Linked DNA regions of Microbaculum marinisediminis. The protein of the gene in region 1 interacts with the protein of each later gene in a pairwise test. Links are inferred from orthologs where the notes say so. Each region holds a gene or a part of one and is shown in the gene's direction. Other genes may lie near its edges. The genes, in order: grxD and MUB46_RS06305.

What was found.
Region 2: the proteins of grxD (region 1) and MUB46_RS06305 interact in binary tests that used the Escherichia coli proteins (3 or more experiments, as listed by UniProt). The link is inferred for Microbaculum marinisediminis from one-to-one orthologs.

The regions. Positions count from the first base shown.
Region 1 is NZ_JALIDZ010000005.1:373,235-376,471, reverse strand. What follows is about bases 1-2,924. They hold grxD (Grx4 family monothiol glutaredoxin), read left to right. Parts: upstream 1-1,253; coding sequence 1,254-1,595; downstream 1,596-2,924. Other genes in these bases: MUB46_RS13295 (tetratricopeptide repeat protein), read right to left, coding at 1,725-2,924; MUB46_RS13305 (BolA family transcriptional regulator), read left to right, coding at 935-1,171; purL (phosphoribosylformylglycinamidine synthase subunit PurL), read left to right, coding at 1-902. In the rest of the region: more of MUB46_RS13295, read right to left, coding at 2,925-3,237. UniProt on the Escherichia coli protein: Monothiol glutaredoxin involved in the biogenesis of iron-sulfur clusters.
Region 2 is NZ_JALIDZ010000003.1:31,594-34,790, forward strand. The notes cover bases 261-3,144. They hold MUB46_RS06305 (BolA family protein), read left to right. Parts: upstream 261-1,502; coding sequence 1,503-1,787; downstream 1,788-3,144. Other genes in these bases: cobS (cobaltochelatase subunit CobS), read right to left, coding at 261-676; MUB46_RS06300 (J domain-containing protein), read right to left, coding at 754-1,392; MUB46_RS06310 (helix-turn-helix transcriptional regulator), read right to left, coding at 1,784-2,398; MUB46_RS06315 (MFS transporter), read left to right, coding at 2,521-3,144. Also shown: more of cobS, read right to left, coding at 1-260; more of MUB46_RS06315, read left to right, coding at 3,145-3,197. UniProt on the Escherichia coli protein: Transcriptional regulator that plays an important role in general stress response. Has many effects on cell morphology, cell growth and cell division. Acts by regulating the transcription of many genes, including dacA (PBP-5), dacC (PBP-6), ampC and mreB.

The DNA.
Region 1 (3,237 bases):
CCGCCGTCGTGCGTGTCGAGGACGGACCGAAGGGCCTCGCCATCACCCTCGACGTCACGCCGCGCTATTGCGAGGCCGATCCGGTCGAGGGCGGCAAGCAGGCCGTCGCCGAGGCCTGGCGCAACCTGACCGCCGTCGGCGCCACCCCGCTGGCCATCACCGACTGCCTGAACTTCGGCAGCCCGGAACGGCCCGAGATCATGGGCCAGCTCGTCGGCTGCATCACCGGCATGGCCGAAGCCTGCACGGCGCTGTCCTTCCCCGTCGTCTCCGGCAACGTGTCGCTCTACAACGAGACCTCGGGCCAGGCGATCCTGCCGACCCCCGCCGTCGGCGGCGTCGGCCTGCTGGACGACTTCACCCGCTCCGCCTCTATCGGTTTCAAGGCCGACGGCGAGGCGATCGTGCTGCTGGGCGATACCGGTGGCCATCTCGGCCAGTCGCTCTACCTGCGCGAGATCGAGGGCCGCGAGGACGGCCCGCCCCCGCCCGTCGATCTGGCGGAGGAGAAGCGCAACGGCGACTTCGTCCGCGACCTGATCAAGGCCGGCCGCGTCAGCGCCGTGCACGATTGCGCCGACGGCGGCCTCCTGGTGGCGCTCGCCGAGATGGCGCTGTCGGGCGACCGCGGCGCGACGGTTTCCGCGCTTCCCGCGGGCCTGCCGGCCCACGCCGCCCTGTTCGGCGAGGACCAGGCGCGCTACGTCGTCACCTGCCCCGCCGATGCGGCCGACGCCCTCATCGCCGATGCCGGAACGGCCGGCGTGCCGGCGATGGCGCTGGGCACCACCGGCGGCGGCGCATTGACGATTGCCGGCCACGACCCAATCTATCTGGCAGCGCTGCGCTCTTGCCATGAGGACTGGATGCCGGACTATATGGCGGGCGGCATCGAGAACTGACCCGGACGAGGCAACAACGACGAGGCGCCAACATGGCGATGGACGCTCGAGAAATCGAGAAACTGATCAAGACCCACATTCCCGACGCGATCGTGACGATCCGGGACCTGGCCGGCGACGGCGATCACTACGCCGCTTCGGTGGTATCGGAGCAGTTTCGCGGCAAGTCACGGGTTCAGCAGCACCAGATGGTCTACGAGGCGCTGCGCGGCTCGATGGGCGGTGCCCTGCACGCCCTGGCCTTGCAGACCAGCGCGCCGGACAACTGACATCGCGCGACCTATATCAGACACACAGGCTCAATCGGCAGCGGCGGCCCGGCGCCGCAGCACATCGAAAGGACGGACCGAAATGACCACTGCCCACGACAGGATCGAGGCCGAAGTGAAGGGCAATGACGTCCTGCTGTTCATGAAGGGCACCCCGGCCTTCCCGCAGTGCGGGTTCTCCGGCCAGGTTGTACAGATCCTCGATTATCTCGGCGTGCCCTACAAGGGCGTCAACGTGCTCGACGACGCGGAAATCCGGCAGGGCGTGAAGGAATACACGAACTGGCCGACCATTCCGCAGCTCTACGTCAAGGGCGAGTTCGTCGGCGGGTGCGACATCATCCGCGAGATGTTCCAGGCCGGCGAGCTTCAGCAGCTCATGGCCGAGCGCGGCATCCCCACCCAGGACAACGCGGCCAGCTAAGCGGGCCGTCATCCGGGTGTTCCCCGTGGTCCGGGCGTTCGTGGCCCGGACTTGAGTAGTGTTGTGGGCGTTCGCGGCAACGAGATCCGTCGTGGACGCGGCCGGTGGTTTGCGGGCGGCGGCTAGCGGCTAGCCGGCCGACGCCACCTTGTCGTTGCCCCTCTTCGGCAGCACGTAGCGCGCCTTGTATTCCTCCAGGAACGCGTCCAGCGTGTCGACGCCGGCGACGCGCGAGACCAGCTTGCCGAACTCCCCGGCATTTTCCGGCACCGGCATCGTGACCACTTCGAAGGCGTGCGCGTCCGCGCTCGCGGCCATCTTCGCCAGGAACTTCGTGCGCAGCCGCTGCAGGCCGAGCTGATCCCTGGCGAGCGCGTAGGAGATCGCCGCGCGCAGCACCAGCGTCCGCTGCCCGTCCGTCAGCGGATCGACACGCTCCCAGGCTTCGCCGAGCCCCCGCTCGAAGGCCTCCCCGGCGTCCTGCCAGCGCTCGCCGTTCCAGAGCGCTTCGGCGCGGATCTGGTCGACCTCCACGCCTTCCGCGGACGACAGCAGGTCGAGGGCGAGCTCGAGCCGGCCGGTTTCGGCCAGCGCCCGGGATTCCAGCAATAGGCGCTGGTAGGCGACCTCGCGCGGAAGAACCGCTTGCCGGGTTCGCGACAGCACGACGATGGCGTCGGCCGGCTTGCGATTCATCAGGTAGATCCAGGCCAGCTTCGCGGCGACCTCGGCGCGCTCGGCCCCCTTCAGGCGATTGTCGACCTGATGGCGCAGCAGTTCGGCGGCCTGCTCCAGCAGGTCGACTTCGACCATCCGGTCGGCGAGCCCGCGGATGATCTGGTCGCCCTTGCGGCCGATCGGGGTGAGCTCGCGGAAATCGTAGTACAGCGCCAGGGCATCGACCGCCGGGATCTCCTCGGCCCGGCCGCCCAGGAAGAGTTCCTGGAAGGCACGGTTCATGTCGTCCTGCAGCGCCCGCGTCGTCGGCGAAGCCGAGTTCGCGACCGTTGCCGATTTCATGATCTCGAAGGCACGGTAGTAGTCGAACGCCTCGACCTGGAGATTGGCGAGAAGCCGCATGGCCCCGAGCTCGATCTCATCGCCTCGCCACGACAGCGCAAGCCGTTCGAGATCCGAGATGATCTCGTCGGATCGCGCCGACCCGTAGGCGTTGTGAAGCGCTTCGGCCCGGCGCAACTGCGCCCGCGCGGCCAGCAGCCGGTCTCCGGAGCCGATTACCTTGTCCAGAACCCGGATCGCGTCGTCGGTCCGGCCGAGCGCCATCTGCAGGCGCGCGCTCAGCAACGCCACGTGCGGGTCGGGCACGGAGGAATCCTGGTTCTCCTCCAGCTCGGCCATGCGCACCGCCGCCTCGGCGTAGTCCCGGGCCTCGAGGGCGGCTTCCGCGGACGCAAGCCGGAAATCCTTCTGACGCCGCGCCGAGTAGCTCGACAAGGCCGGGGCGCCCTGCTCGAAGGCGGCGACGGCGGCGCGCCAGTTGCCCCTCTGGGTCTCGGCGACGCCGCGCCACAGCGCGACGTCCGAGCTTCTGTTGAGGCCGAACGTATCGAACTCACGGATCGCCTCGTCGGGCCGGCGCATCATCGCCATGGCGATTCCGCGCAACGCCCGGATCTCCGGC
Region 2 (3,197 bases), on another replicon or contig:
CCTCGTCGTCGTGCGGCAGGTAGTTCAGGGTGACGACGATCGACCAGCGGTCCATCTGGCCCTGGTTGATCTGCTGGGTGCCGTGATAGAGCCCCGAAGTATCGCCGAGACCGATGGTGTTGGTCGTGGCGAACATGCGGAAGGCGGGATGCGGGCGGATGACGCGGCGCTGGTCGAGAAGGGTCAGCTTGCCCGAAACCTCGAGAACGCGCTGGATGACGAACATCACGTCCGGGCGGCCGGCATCGTACTCGTCGAAGACGAGCGCGGTGTTGGTCTGCAGCGCCCACGGCAGGATTCCGTCCTGGAACTCGGTGACCTGCATGCCGTCCTTCAGCACGATCGCGTCCTTGCCGACGAGATCGATACGGGAGATGTGGCTGTCGAGGTTGACGCGCACGCACGGCCAGTTCAGTCGCGAGGCGACCTGCTCGATATGGGTCGACTTGCCGGTGCCGTGATAGCCCTGGATCAGGACGCGGCGGTTGTAGGCGAAGCCGGCAAGGATCGCGAGCGTGGTTTCCCGGTTGAACTGGTAGTCCGGATCGACCTCCGGAACGTGCTCGTCCGGCTCGGAATAGGCCGGCACTTCCATGTCGCTGTCGATACCAAACACCTGGCGAACCGACACCTTCATGTCCGGCAAAGCTTGCGGCTCCGTAACTGCGGTATTCATGCTGCCTCCAGCTTGCGGAACACGCATGGCGTCCCGACTGTCAAACCCTCGCGTTTATTGAAGCGCGCCGACAATACTCAGCTATCGCGATAGAAGCCAGAGGCCTTGAGGGTATTGTAGGCCTCGATGATCGAGCGCAGCCGATCCTCCTTGGATCGATCCCCGCCATTGGCGTCCGGGTGATGGCGCTTCACCAGTTCCTTGTAACGAACCTTGATTTCGGGGCCCGTTGCCGTCTCGTCAAGACCAAGGACGTCGAGCGAGCGCCGTTCGAGTGCGCCGATACGGCGTTTTCTCACCGACGGCTCGTCGCCACGCGGTGTGCCGCGGCCGGCCTCGGCGAAGAAATCGTAGGGATCGGAGTACATTCCGGCCCGGAACGCCTCGGCCGCGCTGCGCTTGCCAGCGGCATTTTGTCCTTTTCCGTCGACGCCCATAGACCAGGTCGGCCGGTGGCCGGTCGCGCGCGACCGCAGCCACTCCTGAACATCGCTCTCCGACATGCCGGAGAACCAGTTGTAGGACTTGTTGTAGTCGCGCACGTGGTCGATGCAGAAATTGTAGTACTCGCCCTCCTTGTGCCGGCCCTTGGGCGCGCGATGGCCGCCCGGCTGACGACAGCCCGGCGCCTCGCATTGCGGCACGCGCTCGGCGGCACGGCGCTCCTCGTCGGGGCGCACCCGGATCCGGTCGAACCATTTTGAATTCAGTTTCATGGGTCGAATTATGGGTAACCACGTGAATCGGCACAAGCGGTGCGCAGAAACGCGCCATGCGCATAGCTCGACGGCTTGACAGTCGTGCTTGCGCCGGCCACGAAAATCCGATGAGCACCGGAACGAAGAACACCGGCGATCGTATCGCCGAGAAGTTGACGACCGCTTTCGCGCCGAGCGCGCTGGAAGTGATCGACGAATCCGAACGCCATCATGGCCACGCCGGATGGCGGGAAGGTGGCGAGACCCATTTTCGCGTGAAGATCGTCGCGCAAGCCTTCGCGGGGAAAAGCCGCGTCGACCGGCACCGCATGGTCAACGACGCGCTCGCCGACGAACTGGCCGACCGTGTCCACGCGCTCGCGGTTTCGGCGAAGGCACCCGGCGAAGACTAGGCGGGCCTGATTCGGTAGGCGCACCGTCGCGCGCCGGCCAGCAGATGCTCGGTGCGCTCGACGGTGCAGTCGGGTCCGAGCACGCGGGCGAAGACCTCCATCTCGGCCCGGCAGAAGCCCTGGCAGGCGCGCGCGGCGACGTAGATCGGGCAGTGGTTCTCGATCAGCAGAAATCCGTCTCCGTCCTCGGCCGGCCGCCATTCGGCCATGTAGCCCTCGCGGTCACGCAAGCCGGCGAGCGCGGCGACCTTCCGGTCGAGCGTTTCGCAGGCCGACAGGGCCTCGGCGTAGCGCAGTTCGGTTTCCCGTTCGCGATGGCCGATCAGCCGGTCGAGCGCATCTTCGCCGAGCGAGCCGCGGATCGCCTCGATAAGACTGACCGATAGATCGGCATGGGTATCGGGAAAGCGCTTCCACGCTTCCCGCGACAAGTGCCAGACCCGTTTCGGCCGGCCGATGCCGCGCGCCTCGTCGCGGTGTTCGACGAGCCCCTCTTCGGCAAGACGGGCCAGCCTCTCGCGCACCGCCTGGGCCGAGACGCCGAGGCTCCCGGCGAGGTCGCCGGCGGTCAGTCCCCCGCGCATTTTGAGTTGAAACAGCAGCTTGTCCATTCCGGGCCGTTGGATTGCGTTTCGGTCCCCTTCGCGGGCCTCAGTAAATTCGACAAGTATCGGCTTGTCAAAAGAATGTCTTCTGTTAAACAATGATGGTCTTGTCAAAAGAGGGGGCGACCGTGGCGGACGGGGGCGAAACGAGCTTTGCGGCGGTGCTGCGCGGGGGCGGCGCGACGGTGGCCGTTCTCTGCCTCGGCGTCTGGCTGCATGCCGCCGATTCGCTGCTGGCCGCCACCGTCATGCCGAGCGCGGTCGAGGATATCGGCGGGCTTGCCTGGATCTACTGGACGATCGCCCTCTACGAACTCGGTTCGATTGCGGCCGGTTTCCTCGCAGCCCTGATCGCGCTGAAATTTGGCCTGCGCCATGCCATGGCCGGGGCCGCTTTGGTCTATGCCGTCGGCTGCGCGGCGAGCGCGGCGGCGCCCGACATGTCGACGATGCTGATTGGTCGGCTTCTGCAGGGGCTCGGCGGCGGCTGGATGATGGCGCTCTGCCATGTCGGCATGGCGCAGCTCTTCCCCGAGCGGCACTGGCCGAAGTTGCTTGCCTTGATCTCGGCGACTTGGGGCGCGTCCGCCCTGGTCGGTCCGCTCGTCGGCGGCGCGTTCGCCACGATCGGACTGTGGCGCGGGGCGTTCGTCGCGTTCGGGGTGCAGGCGGTGCTGTTCGCCGGGCTGTCGCTGCTGCTGTTTCCCGCCCGCCGCAGCGATGTCGTCGACGATGCGGTTTTTCCGTGGCGGCGGCTAATGCTGGTCAGTCTCGGCGTACTCGTCATTCTGGGCGCCGGCGTGCG